3 regions of the Secundilactobacillus muriivasis genome follow, and region 2 is predicted to be linked to each of the others. Evidence: riboswitches for the same ligand, from Rfam matches in the RefSeq annotation. Region 2 holds a riboswitch; each other region holds the start of a gene.
What was found. A riboswitch is a leader RNA that binds a small molecule or an ion and turns the genes downstream of it on or off. The one in region 2 is predicted to bind thiamine pyrophosphate.
Positions count from the first base shown of each region.

Region 1: it holds a riboswitch for thiamine pyrophosphate, as region 2 does, so the genes downstream of both, thiS (sulfur carrier protein ThiS) here and thiM (hydroxyethylthiazole kinase) in region 2, are expected to answer to the same signal.
Region 3: it holds a riboswitch for thiamine pyrophosphate, as region 2 does, so the genes downstream of both, ACYVR3_RS00465 (ECF transporter S component) here and thiM (hydroxyethylthiazole kinase) in region 2, are expected to answer to the same signal.

Region 1 covers NZ_BAABMI010000046.1:29,087-34,742, reverse strand. The annotation lists gene ACYVR3_RS11385 (dicarboxylate/amino acid:cation symporter) at 1-187, opposite strand, end outside; gene ACYVR3_RS11380 (M20 family metallo-hydrolase) at 227-1,453, opposite strand; gene ACYVR3_RS11375 (thiazole synthase) at 1,459-2,235, opposite strand; gene thiF (sulfur carrier protein ThiS adenylyltransferase ThiF) at 2,248-2,895, opposite strand; gene thiS (sulfur carrier protein ThiS) at 2,909-3,109, opposite strand; TPP riboswitch at 3,255-3,346, opposite strand; gene thiE (thiamine phosphate synthase) at 3,665-4,297, shown strand; TPP riboswitch at 4,309-4,409, shown strand; gene ACYVR3_RS11355 (acetylornithine deacetylase) at 4,448-5,656, shown strand, end outside.
Region 2 covers NZ_BAABMI010000043.1:32,442-38,097, forward strand. The annotation lists gene ACYVR3_RS11190 (hypothetical protein) at 278-523, shown strand; gene ACYVR3_RS11195 (aldo/keto reductase) at 614-1,462, shown strand; gene ACYVR3_RS11200 (oxidoreductase) at 1,700-2,560, shown strand; TPP riboswitch at 2,973-3,076, shown strand; gene thiM (hydroxyethylthiazole kinase) at 3,189-3,980, shown strand; gene thiD (bifunctional hydroxymethylpyrimidine kinase/phosphomethylpyrimidine kinase) at 3,998-4,819, shown strand; gene thiE (thiamine phosphate synthase) at 4,816-5,457, shown strand.
Region 3 covers NZ_BAABMI010000003.1:64,488-70,143, forward strand. The annotation lists gene ACYVR3_RS00455 (peptide chain release factor 3) at 1-740, shown strand, start outside; gene ACYVR3_RS00460 (YkoF family thiamine/hydroxymethylpyrimidine-binding protein) at 1,310-1,912, opposite strand; gene ACYVR3_RS00465 (ECF transporter S component) at 1,925-2,542, opposite strand; TPP riboswitch at 2,636-2,725, opposite strand; gene ACYVR3_RS00470 (C69 family dipeptidase) at 2,911-4,332, opposite strand; gene ACYVR3_RS00475 (FAD-dependent oxidoreductase) at 4,659-5,656, shown strand, end outside.

The DNA of each region.
Region 1 (5,656 bases), on a different contig from region 2:
TACCGCCTAAGCGGGAAAGGGCTTTGTGATCGAGGCTACCGATGGCTTCAATCACGGCGCCAAAAATTAGGAATACAACGGACATCTGAATCAAGCGTAGAAAGATATCCCCAATGATTTTTAAACTAGCGAGCTGATGGCCGCCGACGATACCAAGCCCCATGCCGACGATCATGCCTAATGTAATTTGGGTTGTTAAGTTTAAACGTTTGATAGTAACTGCCTCCTAGTATGCTTGAGCGTGTAAGCTCGCAGTGAGTAACTTGATGCCGGTTTGAAGGTCCGCAAATTCGGTCCGTTCTTCTGGTGCATGGCTAATGCCGTTGATACTCGGCACAAATAACATCGTGGTGGGAACAAACTGACTCATGATCATACTATCGTGACCCGCGCCAGAGGCGAGTTGCATGCTGGTTAACCCAAGCTGATCAGCCAGCTTTTGATTGAGTTGACAAAGGTCATCAGCTAATTGAACGGGTCGGTCATGCACCCAACGGTCAACAGTGATGGTTAAGGTATGATCTGGGTGATTAGTGGTTAAATGAGTCAGCTGCATTTCGAACTGGTCCAAAATTCCATCAATGGTATGGCGACAGTCGATCGTAAAGGCGACCTGCCCGGGGATGACGTTGGCGGTATTTGGTGAAACGTCAAACTGGCCGACCGTAAACGTAAGCGTTGGACTCAGCGTTTTCGCAATCTGGGCAAGTTCATGAATCAGATTAACGGCCACCTGAAGGGCGTCGTGTCGCTGATCCATTGGGGTCGTTCCTGCGTGATTAGCGGTACCAGACACCGTTACGGTAAATCGGCGTTGACCAACGATGCCAGTCACTAACCCAATCTGAGCTTGATGTTGGACGAGACGCGGTCCCTGTTCAATGTGCAGTTCAGTAAAACTAGCCGGTAGTGCTGGTCGTTCGTGGCGGACGCCAGGCAACGTCAGCAATTGTTGAACCGCGGTTTGTCGAGCATCGTCAAAATTGATACCCGATGGATCCGTAATTGCGGTCGTTTCAGCTAAGCCGGTATAGTGTTTGGAGCCACTAAAAGTTGCCGGAAATCGGCTGCCTTCTTCTTCACTAAAGGAGATCAACCGAAGTGGTCGTTGGGGTTGCCCGTGAGTTTGTTGCAGGGTGGCAATCGCGTGAAGACCACCCAAAACACCGTAGAGACCATCGTAACGACCACCATTTGCCACCGTGTCCATGTGCGAACCAGTCGCAACTGCTGGGGCGTTCGTTTGACCCGGTAAGTCTAAGTAGACGGTTCCGTAGTCGTCAACGCGTACCTGCATCCCAATTGATTGGCCAAATTGAATCAACGCTTGTTGCGCTGCGACCCAGTTGGGGGTGTAGACCAGCCGGTTTTGCCCCGGTGTCGCGTCAGATAGGGCGTTGATTTGATCCATTTGATTGAGAAACGTCTGCCAATTAACCGTTAAAGGCGTCATCGTGATTACGACTTCTTACTAAGGCCGGTCAGAGGTGAGGACGCAACGGCACCGTGTTCGATCACGCGGCCAGGTTCAGCTAAAAAGGCTTTTCGGCCGGCGTCAACGGCAAGCTTAAAGGCTTCAGCCATCAGTGGAATGTTACCGGCAGTCGCCATTGACGTGTTGGCCATGATGGCATCGGCGCCCATTTCCATGGCTTCGGCAGCTTGGCTTGGACGACCGATTCCGGCATCAATGATGATTGGCACGTCGATTTCATCGATTAAAATCTGAATGAGATCCTTGGTTGCGAGACCTTTGTTCGTCCCGATTGGCGCGGCTAATGGCATGACCGTGGCAGCCCCGGCATCAACTAAGCGCTTGGCAACGTTTAAATCTGGCAGAACGTAAGGCATTACGATAAAGCCTTCTTTAGCCAGAACCTCAGTTGCTTTAACGGTTTCATCGTTATCGGGCATCAGGTATTTTTTATCCGGTACCACTTCCAATTTGATAAAGTTGCTGCCACTGAGTTCGCGGGCTAATCGGGCAGTTCGGATGGCTTCTTCAGCGTTAGTCGAACCTGACGTGTTGGGCAAGATCGTAATGCCTTCTGGAATGTAGTTGAGGATGTTTTCTTCGGCCGTGTTGGTCCGGCGAAGTGCCATGGTAATAATTTGCGCGTTGGCGTTTTTGATTGCTGAATCAATGAGTTCGTACGAATATTTACCAGATCCTAAAATAAAGCGTGAGGTAAAGGTGTGACCCGCAATGGTAAGTACATCAGTTTCAGTTGTCATGTGAATGACCTCCTAGATAGTTGAGTGACCTAAAATCAATCGGGTAATCATGTTAGCTTCGTGACCGGCGGCAATCATGACGCGTGGCGCCATTAAGCCTTCGGCACCGGTTGACGTGTTATCGCCAGCAATGTAGACGTTTGGACGAACCTGTTTGGTAGTGATGCTGTTCGAACTATGAACACCAGCCATCCCAGTTGCCATCACGATTGGCTTATGTGGGAAGAACTCACTGGCCGCATCCAGCAACATCGCTTTAGCGGCGGGGTTGTCAAATGCCTCGCAGATGATGTCGCAATCGGCAAATAAATCGGCCACGTTGTCGTGCGTAATCTCAACGATGGCGGTATCGATGGTCACGAAAGGGTTAAATTCCTGCAGGTTTTGCTTGAGTGCCGTCACTTTATCCATGCCAACTTGACTTAACTTGTACTGTTGGCGATTGAGGTTGCTGAGTTCGACGGCATCAAAATCAATTAACGTGAGGTGGCCGACGCCGATTCGAGCAAGCGCAATGGCAATGTTAGACCCCAGACCGCCAGCGCCAGCGATAGTCACGTGTGCCGCGCTAAGCTTTTCGGTTGAGTCGGCCACGTTGCGGGCCTTCATGCCGGTATAAACGTCGTTAATGTCGAGTCCCTGAAGTTGTGGTTGTGTCATGTAATGGGGCCTCCTAACGACCGCCGCCGACAAACGAGATCAATTCTAGTTTGTCGTCCGGTTGGATCTGAGTGGTTTCAAATTGTGGTCGGTGTAAAATCTCACCGTTTAATTCCACCACGATGTTGTCAACTGGTGCTTGTCGACCAGTTAAGAATGCGAAGACGGTTTGACCAGCTGCTTGTTGCGCTGGTTCGCCATTGACCATAACCATAAAAAAAGCCCCTTTCTTAGTAGTTTAGCTACCGAGAAAGGGGTGCGGTCAACTTGATGGGGTGCGTCAGTCACACCCTCCGTCAACTAAAAAAGCCCTTCCAAGTTGACGGAGGAAGGACTTCGGGCGGGGTTAAGTGCCGCCATCAAATTTAAGTCAGTCTTCCTTCGGTAGTACAAACTACATCAGGTTCGATGGGTATCATCTCAGCCGTTACCGGCACCCCAGACGAACTATTCCATTTTTTGAGAATTGTGAGTCGCGTTGGACTCAATACGTTATTTATAAGCAATTTCTTGGTGATTGTCAAGCAGTCCGAACAATTCGGTACAAAATAATTGGTTCGTTAAGTAATTTAGGCTGGTTACCGATTGAATGCGCAAACATCAGGAAAAACTAACCGAAAAATAAAAAAATTACCCTGAAATTGCCGATGATTCAAGGAAAACGACAATTTCAACGAGTAATGGTACTGTACAACCAGATTTGAATCAGGTACACTAACCGTGATTTAAGTTAGAAATTGGCTTAGACCAGTTTGAGGAGGCGAATAAGATGGCGATTAAACGGCCATTGTACTTAGTGACGGATCGGTTGGACTTGACCAACGCGGCATTTTTAGCGCGCATCAAAGTAGCATGTCAGGGTGGTGTTGATCTTGTTCAGTTACGCGAAAAGACCCTGTCAAGTCGTGACTATTATGAATTAGCACAGCAGGTGAAGACCATTACCGATCAGTTCAAGGTGCCGCTATTGATCGATGATCGACTTGATATTGCATTAGCGGTGCAGGCAGCCGGGGTGCATTTAGGTCAAAAAGATCTGCCTGTCGCAGTTGCTCGGCAGTTGTTGGGGCCGGATGCCATTATCGGGGCAACGACCAAGACGTTGGCGCAGGCTCAAACGGCGGTAAGCGAAGGGGCAGATTACTTAGGGGTTGGCGCAATTTTTCCAACCACGACCCACGTTGAAACCGTTCAAACCAGCGTTGAGACGTTGACGGCCATTAAAAAGGCGGTGCCGATTCCGGTATACGCGATTGGTGGGTTGAATGCAACGAACGTTGACGCGGTCAAACCGGCGGCGGTCGATGGTGTCGCAGTGGTTTCCGCCATTATGAAGGCGGATGACCCATTCAGTGCAACACAGCAGTTACGGCAACGGGTGATTGACGTTACCCAAAAATAAACATCACAATTAAAAAAAGCTAGGGGTGCTCGAACTGAGCTGAGATGGCAATGCCAGACCCTTTGAACCTGATAGAGTTAGGACTCGCGGAGGAAAGCTGATCACACGCACGTTGACTAACTCTTGAAGACCCTTCAGGAGCTTTTTTTATTGGTCAAACGAAAGGAAGCGGGTTGGATGGTAGCAACGCAAACGGTAAAAGATACGCTTATGGCGGCAATTGATGCCCAACAAGCGGAGTTGGTCGCACAGTTAAAAACGTTAGTGGCGTTTAAAACGGTTTCCCCACCAGCGAGAAATACCGCACCGTTACAGACGCAATTGGCTCAGCAGTTAACTGAATTAGGATTTCAGGTCAAGCAACAGGCATTTCAGACGACGGATCAACTGGTGTCAGCAACGTTGCCGGGGAACGATGGCCAGCAAGGGCATAGTTTATTACTCAACGGCCACGTGGATGTGGCAACGGTGACGGATGCGGATCGTTGGCAAACGGATCCGTTTGAGCTGGTGCAACAAGGTGATCGCTTAGTGGGGCGTGGCTCAAGTGATATGAAGGGTGCCATGGCGTGCTATTTATATTTGTTTAAGTTACTTAAACAGTTTGAAGTTCCACTGGCTGGTGATTTAAAATTTCAATCAGTCGTGGGTGAAGAGGCCGGCGAAGCCGGAACCAAGACGTTACTGGAACAGGGCGAACGAGCCGATTTTGCGATTGTGGGCGATACCAGTAACCTGAAGTTTCAGGGTCAGGGTGGTGTGATCACTGGTTGGATCACGTTGCGCAGTCCACACACCTACCATGATGGCAATCGGGTCAACATGCTTCGAGCTGGTGGTGGGTTGAAAGCAGCCAGCATGGTTGAGAAAATGCCCGTTGTGATCACGGCGCTTCAAAAGCTGGAACACTATTGGGCGGTCACGAAACAGTATCCTGGTTTCCCAGCTGGTACGGATACAATCAATCCAGCGTACATCGAAGGTGGCATTCACCCAGCCTTTGTGGCCAATGAATGTCGGTTGTGGATTACCGTCCACTACTACCCAAATGAAACGGCGGCGCAAGTGACAAAAGAAATTGAAGCTCAGGTAACTGCGGCGACTCAAGCTGATCCGTGGCTCAAAGACTGTCCACCCATTTTTAGCTGGGGTGGGGACTCGATGTTGGTGGACAAGGGTGAAGTCTTTCCGCCGTTAACCATTGACGAAACGTCATCGGCAATTCAACAATTGCGTCAGGCACATGAGGCCGAATTGGGTCAACAACCTGAAACTGAAATGTCAACATCGGTGACGGATGGTGGCTGGTTCGAGGCGTATGATATTCCGGCAGTTACTTACGGGCCTGGGGAGATGTTG
Region 2 (5,656 bases):
CCCTGTAGGTCTCTTAAATTAATATTCAGATCATTAACCGGCTGATAATGGTTAATGCTTGTAAGCGCTTAATTAACATCATTATACAACGTTCTATGAAAAACCAAACCATTTTTCTGAAAAAAGTTTACTAAACTTTAATCGATTTTAGGCAATCATTGAAGCTTAAGCATTTCGCTACCAAAGCTTCACAATTTGAACACAGAATCGCAACAGTTTCTCGACATTTTTTCGATACACTAGAACCTGTAATCAACGCATGGAAAGGATGATTCCGATGTTAACGCAAACCAATCTTGAAACCATCGCTGTGCAACTTGTTCAGGTGACACCTACTGTTGTCACGGCTAAAACCGAAACAAATCAAATCATTGAAATTAAACCTGCGCCACATGACCAGCACGACCACGCCTTTTGGCAATCATTGAAGGCTATCGCGCAGGCGAAAATCTGGTTACCCGTGACCAAGGGCACCCACGAACTGCTCCAGCACGATTGGTTGAGTACGATGCCTGCAATTTAGCGGTTGATTTCGGGACCAAATCGTTGGTATTTTGACCGAATCACGATACACTAACTATGGTATTGTCTCAATATTAGAGGAGGGTTCAACATGGCATTAACTGATACGTATACACTCAGCAACGGCGTTAAGATTCCGGTTGTCGGCTTTGGAACTTGGCAGACACCTTCTGGCGACGTCGCCTATCATGCAGTGTTAGATGCAATCAAGGCGGGTTATCGCCATATCGACACCGCGGCATTTTACGGTAACGAAGAAAGTGTCGGCCAAGCGATTCACGATTCTGGTGTGAAGCGCGAAGACCTGTTTGTGACCACGAAGCTTTGGAACGCTGATCACGGCTACGAAGCAACCAAGGAAGCCTTGGGCAAATCACTGTCACGGTTAGGCCTAGAGTATGTCGATCTATACTTGATCCACTGGCCCAACCCAATTGCGTTCCGGGACGACTGGAAGGCTGCCAATGCGGGTAGCTGGAAGGCAATGGAAGAAGCTTACGAAGCCGGTACTGTGAAGGCTATCGGAGTTTCTAACTTCCGCGCACACCACATTGACGCCTTGCTGGAAACGGACAAAATTGCGCCAATGGTGAACCAAATCTTCTTGAACCCATCCGACTTACAACCAGCTGTCGTTGAGTACAACAACGCCCACGACATCGTGACCGAGGCGTACAGCCCACTGGGAACGGGTAAGATTTTTGAAATTACCGATTTAAAGGCCATCGCTGACAAATACGGCAAGTCAGTGCCACAATTAGTCTTACGCTGGCACTTGCAACACGGCTTCTTGCCACTACCAAAGTCAGTGCATACTGAATACATTGAAGCCAACACGCAGATTTTCGATTTTGAAATTACTGCGGATGATATGAAGAAAATTGATAGTTACCAAGGCGTAGCTGGAACGGCAGCGGATCCAGATACGGCTAATTGGTAAATTGGGTATTAGTTTTTTAGTACAATAAAGCGGCCCCGTAGATTCTGAAACTAGGAATCTACGGGGCCGTTTGTTGATTGTTTCGGAATTTAAACGCGTTTGAGTTCGTTCACGTCAACCGCACTGGCTAAAGTTGCGGGATTCTCGGCATATTTTGATTAAATCGTTTTGGCGATAACGTGAATCAAAATCCATGTTATGATAGCGTTAATCTAACATTAGAAAAGGGGCCTTCTCATGACACAAAAACGACCAGTAGCTTTCGTGACCGGGGCATCATCCGGTATTGGCTTTTCCATCGCTAAGCATTTGAAACAGCACGGGTTTGTGGTTTACGCTGGTGCTCGGCGCGTTTATAAAATGAACGACTTGGATGATATTGGGATCCACACGTTATCGTTAGATGTTACCGATAGTGAGAGTATCCAAGCGGCGGTACAACAAATTGCGACTGCTGAAGGACGCCTAGACGTCTTGGTCAATAATGCGGGCTTTGGTGTTTTTGGGGCGATTGAGGAAGTCCCGCTTGAAAAGGCGAAGCAACAGTTTGATGTGAACGTTTTTGGGGTGACCGAAATGAGTAAGGCGGTCTTGTCGTTGATGCGCGAACGCCATGCTGGCCGAATCATTAACATCAGTTCGGTTGATGGTAAAATTGCTAACCCACTTGGTGGCTGGTACGTAGGATCCAAATTCGCCGTGGAAGGCTTGAGCGATTCGATGCGGTTAGAGTTAGCCGATTTTGGCATTCAAGTTGCCGTGATCGAACCCGGCCCAATCAAATCTGACTGGGCGAAGATTGCCGGTGAGCAATTGCTGGAAGTTTCTCATGATGGGCCTTATCAAGAGCTATCAAAGCAAGCGGCGGCCTTTTTGCAAACGGTGGATGCGTTTGGTGCCCAGCCAGAAATTATTGCTCGCAAAGTTGTTCAAGCGGCAACTGCTCGGCGACCACGGACGCGATATACGGCTGGGGTTGCGGCTTATGCAGGCTTGTTAGGACGACGGCTGTTGCCGGATAGTGCGTTGGATGCTGTGTTGCGGCAGACGGGGAAGTTGGCGTTGAGGTATCAGGAACGGTCACAGGGTAAGGATTAGAATAGCTGGGTAAGGATTGAATTGCTAGCTTTGGCTTTGGGTGAGTGGTTGATTTGAGTTAACCTCATTGCTGTCCTCGAGTCGAAACGTGCGAAAAAACTCAGGTCCCGGCCATGTAAGTAACTCAGGCATAAATTCCAAGTTCAGGAATCTATGCCTGAGTTACTTACATTCTGGGACCTAACCGAGTTTTTTCGTACTCTTGGTGAACTCAACCTAGTAAGTGATAGTAGTTAACTTCATTACTATTATCTAGCTGAAACGAGCGCCAGAAAACTGAGAGTTGCACCTAAGCGACACCGACCAAAAAGCCAAACCCGGGCTTTCTGGTCGGTGTCACTTAGGCTCCACTCTCAACCCGTTTTCTTCTGCTCTCTTGACGCCGAAACCGCTTCCCTGTAAAATTAAAGACAAACAACACGAGGGGTGTCCCGCTACCGGGGCTGAGATGTGCTTGGCACGATCCCTTTGAACCTGTAAGTTCATACTTGCGTAGGAACGTGTTCATCGACGGCCGGAGAATTACCGGAAACAGGTCGACCTGAACGCATCACGTTTGGGTCGGCCTTTTTAACTGAAAAATGAACGAGGCGTTGTTTTAAAACAGTTTTGGGAGGCGGTTTTTGTAATGAAAATTGAGTTACTAGATACGCTGCGTGCGGCGAATCCCGTTGTTTTGAACATCTCCAACTTTGTAACGGTTCAAGACGTTGCGAATGGGATCAACGCGATTGGTGCATCGCCAATTATGTCGGAAGAAATTGCTGAAACGCGCGAAATGGTGCAGATCAGCAGTGCGGTTGCGTTGAACTTGGGGGCTTTTTCTAAGCCCCAAGTGGACCACATTTTAGCAATGGGTCAGGCAGCTAACGAGTTGCATAAGCCGTTGGTGATCGATCCGGTAGCGGTCGGCGCAATTGCTTACCGCAAACAAGTGGCCACCGATTTGATGAGTCAGTTCCAAGTGGACGTGATTCGTGGTAACGCTGGTGAAATCGCGGCGTTAGCTGACGTTGAGTGGCAGGCTAAGGGAATCGATGCCGGTTCTGGGAATCAGGACCTAGTTGAAATCGCTAAAGCGTGTGCTCAAAAGCAACACTGCGTTGTGATTTTAAGTGGTGAAACTGACGTCATCACGGATGGCGAGCGGGTCGTGAAGGTTCATAACGGCACACCGCTATTCCAGTTACACGTGGGTTCTGGCGACATGCTAAGTAGTATCGTTGCGGCCTTTTGTGCTGTTAGTGATGGTGACTACTTTGAAGCCGCTCAGACGGCCTGTGTGGTCTTTGCTGCGATTGGCGAACTGGTTGCCAAGGACTTAAAAGAAGAGCGTCCCGGTACCTTCTCGGCGCGCTTAATGGATGCCCTCCACCTGACCACGGTGGCCGACATCGAAAAAATTGCTCAATTTGACTGAAAGGCGTGATAGGTAGAATGGCTGAGGAAGTAAATGCATTTCCACAAACGTTAACGATTGCGGGGACCGACTCCGGTGGGGGTGCGGGCGTCATGGCTGATTTGAAGACCATGCAGGAACGCCATGTTTTCAGCACAGCGGTCATTGTTGCGGTGACGGCTCAAAACACATTAGGTGTTCAAGATTTCATGGCGTTACCAAAGAAGCTGATTGATGAACAATTTGCCTCATTGGCAGATGATTTAGCGATCAAAGCTTGCAAAACGGGGATGTTAGCCGATGCAGAACACGTGCGCATCGTTGCGGATAATTTAAGAAAATACGATTTCGGCCCACTGACAGTTGATCCCGTGATGATTGCGAAGGGTGGTGCTGCGCTACTTGCGGATGACGCCATCGAAGTGGTGAAGGAAGAACTGTTACCACTGGCAACCATCGTGACGCCAAACTTACCGGAAGCTGAACGCTTGACTGGCATGACCATTGCCACGCCGGATGACACGAAACTGGCAGCCCAACAACTACAGGCAGCTGGTGCGAAGAACGTCATCATTAAGGGTGGTCACGGTGATACCGATACGGTGAGTGACTACGTGTTGTTGGCGGACGGCCATGATTTTTGGTTGAGTTCGCCACGGGTCGATACGGTTCGGACGCATGGGACTGGTGACACGTTGTCATCATGCATGACCGCTGAACTGGCCAAGGGACATGACATTGAAACCGCCATTCGAACAGCCAAAGACTTCGTTGAGGCTGCTATCAAGAACACCATTCAGGTGGGACACGGACACGGTCCACTGAACCACTGGGCATACGGGGAGGCGCACACCAAATGACGACCTTTGATCCTCAATTATTAAAGGCCTACTTTGTGTGTGGGTCCCAAGACGTACCAGCCGGCCAGTTTGTGCCGACTGTAAAGGCTGCTTTGGCAGCTGGTATCACGGCGTTTCAATTTCGCGATAAGGGGCAACGGTCTCAGCTCACCGAAGAGGAACGGGTAGCGACCGCCATAACGTTGCGCAACCTCTGCGCTGATGCGAGCGTGCCGTTTATCGTGGACGACGACGTTGAATTGGCTCAAATGACCAAGGCCGATGGGATTCACGTTGGCCAATCGGATGAAAAAATTCAGGCCGTTATCCAAGCAGTAGGTGGTCAAATGTTTATTGGCCTCTCCTGTTCGAATCAAGCCGAAATTTTAGCAGCCAATGCCATTGACGGGATTGACTACTACGGTAGCGGGCCGGTCTTTCCAACCGGCTCCAAAGCCGACGCTGACCCGGTTATTGGGTTAGCTGGACTCAAACAATTGGTCGGCCTCTCAACCCGACCAATCGTTGGCATCGGTGGCATCACGGTAACGGACCTTCCCGATGTCATTAAAGCGGGTGCCGCTGGCTCAGCAGTCATCTCGATGATTGCAGCTAGTTCGGATATTGCGATTACCGTTGGTGCGATGTTAGATGCTTAGTTTTCAACTACACTGTGACTAACACTGACTTTGAATAAATAGATAGGGAAAGGCTGCCGAGTTGGTGGCCTTTTTGTTAGTGTGCGGAGCGAGATGAGTTGAGAGCAGTGTGCAAGGTAACCTCGGTGAAGACGCCCGGGCCTGGCGGGTTTACCGAGGTTGCCTAAAAGTGTTGTTTTTCATGCAGTTTTGGCGAGAA
Region 3 (5,656 bases), on a different contig from region 2:
CCCACCATACCCAAGAAGATGATGACGTTGAACCAACTGATGACCAGTTCTCAGGGTTTGTCTTCAAGATTCAAGCCAACATGGATCCGAAGCACCGTGACCGGATCGCCTTTGTGCGAATCTGTTCTGGGATGTTCAAACACGGGATGGATGTGACGTTGGGTCGGACGGGTAAAACCATGCGGCTATCCAACGTGACCCAGTTTATGGCGGACACCCGTGAAAACGTGGATACCGCCGTGGCAGGGGATATTATCGGCCTCTACGATACCGGTAACTACCAAATCGGTGATACGATCTACACTGGTAAGCACAAGCTTCAATTTGAAAAGTTACCACAATTTACGCCAGAACTGTTTGTGCGGGTCTCAGCGAAGAACGTGATGAAGCAAAAATCGTTCCACAAGGGAATCCAACAACTGGTTCAAGAAGGGGCCATTCAACTGTACACCTCTTATACGACCGGGGATTACATCCTTGGGGCCGTTGGGCAACTTCAATTTGAAGTGTTCCAGTTCCGGATGAAGAACGAATACAACTCGGACGTTGTCATGGAACCAATGGGCCACAAGATTGCTCGCTGGATCGATCCAGAACAACTGGACGAACGGATGTCATCAAGCCGAAACTTACTGGTCAAGGACTTGAACGAGGAACCACTGTTCTTGTTTGAAAACCAGTTTGCGGAACGTTGGTTTAAGGATAAGTATCCGGACGTGACGTTGACGGCGAAGTTGTAGTTTATCGATAGCTAATAGTTAAAAACGTGATCTGAAAGTCGATGATTGACTTTTAGATCACGTTTTTTGTTGTCGCTTGTGTCCAGCGTAAATGTGCGGAGCGAGACGGGTTGAGAGCGTAATGTAAGGGCACTCCGGTGAAAGCGCCCGGGTCTGGCGGTTTTATCGAAGTGCCCTTACATGCAGCTCTCAGTCTCGCGCAGCACCATTCGGCGTGGTGGCCAGAAAGCGCGTGGTTGACAAGTTTCTATAACTTCAGGAACCCTGGAAATAACAGTTTAAGTGGCGCCGAATTTTGTAGCCTCAACGAGCGCTTTTCAATGCGGCTTTGGTGAGCGAAGCGATGACAAACAGCCTACACCCAAATCGCACCCAAATCGCACCCAAATCGCACCCAAATCGCACCCAAATCGCACCCAAATCGCACCCAACACTTACGCTGGACATAAACGACAACAAAAAACGCAACAGGCATATGAACTAGCACTCGAAAATAAGCCGTCAGAGTTGAAAGTTATCAGCCTGTTACGTTTTTGTTGTTTATTGATAAATCACGCATTAGTGAAGCACTACTTGAGCGAAGGGCTATTCACCGAAATTGTGGCTTCAAGAACGTAGTGGCGAATGTGCTCATGCGCATAGGCCAAGGCATCATTGAAGTACTTGAACAGTTGATCAACCGTTCCGGTTAATTCAGTGGCGTAGTGCATGCTGGTGGGGTTGAGGCCTTGTTCTTTGGCAAGATCAACGATGGCGCCGATTTCGTTCATATAATCGTTATCACCAAAGGCGTAAAACGAGTATTTGCAATGAACGTTAAAGTTTTGAACTTGGCTTGCATCAACTAGGTCAACCACCTCAGCGTTCAAATAACGGTCAGCGTCGACGTCGCCGGGACACCCTTTGGAAAAGGTGAGTTCAAATACTTCGTGGACGTTTTCGCGATAAGAAAGCTGAGTCGCCGCTTTGACCACGTTGATCACGTTTTGTTGATTACCGCGGTATGTCGTACTGAATAGGTCAGTCTTGGACCAGACGGGTAGGGATTGCTGATTTAATTGATTAATTGCGGTTGTGATGATATCGACAAATTGGTCGCTCATCGGATAAATGCTAAGTTTGCAGCCGGTAATATCAATGGAACCGTCTAAATTACAAAGTGGTGCTGTCATTGGGAATACCTCCTAAACGTGTGCGCTAACTTGATCGACTTTGAGAACGTGAGCCCGCTTTAAAATGCGGTGAATCAATGTGACCAACCCAACTGAGAAAACAAGGTTGGAAACGAGGCGAGTTAAAAATAGAGCGGCCAACATTGGCAATGAGAACTTAATGTAGCCGTGAATAAAGAGTGCTGAAGCGAAGGTAATGATCGTCGAAAGAATGGCGGCAACGGTCAGTGATCGAACGTCAAAACGCCGGTATTTGAAACTTGCGAATCCCAGCTCGCTCCCCACACCTTGGAAAAAGCCTGCAACAAGGGCGATAATGCCGAATTGGCCGCCCGCAAAGCTTTCGACCAGAGCCCCAATCATTTCGCTTAACAGTGGTGCGCCTGGCAGTCGAACGATCATGTAGGCAAGTGGCCCACCCATGCACCATAGGCCAAAGAGAATTTCCCCAACAAACTGGCCCAAGCCAAGCGGGGTTAGGATGGCATAAACTAAGGTGTAGATCCAATCGGAAACCACAAACATGAGGCCGACAAAAATTGAAATAATTGCAACGGTGATGACATCTCGCAGATGCCAGTGAAATTGATGTTGAATCGTAATCATCTCCTTAAAGTTATCAGCGAACAAAAAAACAGCCCGCGATTAAAAATCGAGGCTGTTTGAGCAATTGAAACGGTTTCATCCATGATTAATCAACTAAAATAAGCTTATCGTTAGACGGTCGGTTTCAAGAGAACTCCCTTCGCTGGTATTAACCAGATCAGGTTCAGCGGGTGTAATCTCAGCACAACGGCACCCCGATTCTTGATTAAGTCTAGCGTACGAGGAAACCGGTTAAATGTCAAACAAAATTATGATTAATTCGATTAACGTCCGGTTATTTGGCCGATATAGTGAGGTTGATGGTTCAATAGTAAGGATAATCACGTCACTTGACGATAACTCAAAAACACCAGCATTCGCTGATTCCACGAATGCTGGTGTTTAGTCGTTCATTATAAATTCACATCCATATTAAACGTTAGCTTCGACAACGTTAAGCCTTGTTCGAATAACTGGTTGATCAATTGCGTCGTGCGTTCCTGAGTAGCGTCAGCAATCGCGCGATTTTGGGCTGTTAAATAAGCAGTCAATTCCGCGCCATCTAATTGCTTAGCTGCAGTATCCGTCGCCGCAACGTGAGCGGTGAAAGCCTGCTTTGAAGCGGTCAGAAAATCGATATCTGGTTGAATAAATTCAGCGTAGTGGGATTCAACCAAGACGGATAATTTCCGGTACAGCCAGTAGGCACTGACGTTATCGGCGTGCAGTGGCGTTGCGCTGTAGGTTGGGGCGGTGTCCGTTGCATTTGCAAAGAATGGAACAAACGGACTAAAGGCTGGAACGCCTAAACAAAGCCACATGATGGCCGACTGAGCAGCTGGCACGTCATTCCGGAGTTGAAGGACGTGGGAATTTTGGGTCCGGTTCATCGCAATTGGCCGGAACTTTGTTTTGAGCGCTTGTGGGCCGCGTCCCAGTGGATCATAGTCGGTTTCATTGTAGTGGGAGCCCAAGATAGCTGATACGTCATCAACGCTAATTTTACGGTTTGCATGGCAGATGAAGGGCAGGTCGGATGAATCGGGTTCCTGATGCACATCGGGAGTTAAATACCGTTGGCCGTACCAGACACGTGGGGTGTTGTAGTGGCGGTCCTTTTCGGTATCCGTTCCGAAAATTCGACGGAAGTTCCAAGTTGTTGGGTCCGGATTCAAGTGGTGCTCACTGACGAAGTCTTGAATGCCAGCTGACCACATAAATTGGTCAGGATCATCGAAATCTACGTTTTGAATGGCAACTTGATTGGCCGTCACAACGTAGGCATCGTCCGGAATGCGTTGGGCAACCCAGTGATGACCGGTAACGATTTCCATGTACCAAGCTTCATCGTGGTCGGCAAATAAAACGGCGTTGCCTTCAGGGGAACCGTATTGCTTGATCAAGTCACCAAGTACGCTAACGCCGTGGCGCGCAGATGTGATAACGGGAAGGACCATTGTTGGCATCGTGTCTTCAGCAAGACCATCCGGAACTAATGGATCAAAGGCCAGTGCTTTAGGGTTACCGTAAACACTTTCTGTGGCGCTCATAGCAACGTTATTAGCGTTAATGCCACTTTCTTCGTACAGGCCCTTTTCAGCGACTTCAACGTTGGGGGTTGCTTGGTAAGCCACACCGTTTTCAGGTAATGGGGCTTCAAAACCGTTTTGAGTCGATTTTAGAATTTCGTGTCGATCGTGAACCGCCTCATGCATGTAAAATCGTTGTGGCGTGAGGGGGTAAAAGGTATCGTCATTTCGGGCGATCATGACGGAACCATCGATACTAGCGGCTTTCCCAACTAGAATCGAGGTACAGGCTGAATGTGGTTGCATAACAAAACTTCCTTTATCGTTAAATTAACTCCTATGATAGCGTAGTTGCGTGAAAATTTGTGAAGAATTAGAAAAAATAAATCAGTGTTTGTCAGAAAAGCGCAAGCCAGTTACAAAGATTGCTTGCTCACTGAAAACTCGGTACACTTCAAGATTCTTGTGTCTCGAAGTAGTTATACCAATTGATTCAAACGCATTTACAACCGGGAAAAACTCGGGTAAAACAGTTTCACTTGTGAAAACGTTGACAAGTGATGATGGTTGTGTAAAATATAGTTGTGAACAAGTTAACGTTATAACCTGCACCCACATAGGAGGAATTTTTCATGAAAGTTGTTGTCATTGGTTGTACTCACGCTGGTACCTTTGCGACGAAACAAATTTTAGCGGAACATCCGGATGCGGACGTGACCGTTTACGAACGAAATGACGTGATTTCGTTCCTGTCTTGTGGCATCGCACTTTACCTTGGTGGTCAAGTGAAGGATCCACAGGGGCTGTTCTACTCGAGTCCGGAAGAGTTAGCTAAGTTAGGGGCCAACGTTCAGATGCAACATAACGTGAAGAACGTGGATAATGGCACGCACACCGTGACGGTTGAAGACTTGGCAACTGGTGAGACCAGTGTGCAACATTATGATAAATTAGTGATGACGACTGGCTCATGGCCAGTGGTACCACCAATTCCTGGAATCGACAGTGACCGGGTATTGCTGTGCAAGAATTGGGCGCACGCACAAGCATTATTCAAACAAGCCGCAAGTGCTAAACGAATTGCCGTGATTGGTGCCGGCTACATTGGGGCAGAATTAGCCGAAGCCTACTCGCTTGATGGTCATGAAGTGACCTTAATCGACGCGCAAGAACGGGTGATGCCCAAGTACTTCGATGCCAGTTTTACGGATAAAATTGAAGCCGATTACGAAGCGCACGGGGTTAAATTAGCGTTGAATCAAAAGGTGCAATCCTTTGAAACGAACGGTCAGGAAGTGACGATCAAGACCGATAAAGAAACGGTTACGGTTGACTTAGCAGTGCTTTGCATTGGCTTCCGGCCAAACACGGAACTCTTAAAGGGCAAGGTCACGATGGCCGAAAACGGGGCAATTATCACCAACGATTACATGCAAAGTTCAGATCCAGACATTTTTGCTGCGGGTGATAGTGCAGCAGTTCACTACAACCCAACGGGTAAAAATGCGTATATTCCATTGGCAACTAATGCCGTTCGACAAGGCATCTTGGTTGGCAAGAACTTAGTAAAACCGACGACCCGTTACATGGGTACGCAATCCTCATCTGGTTTGGCACTTTACGGCGTTTC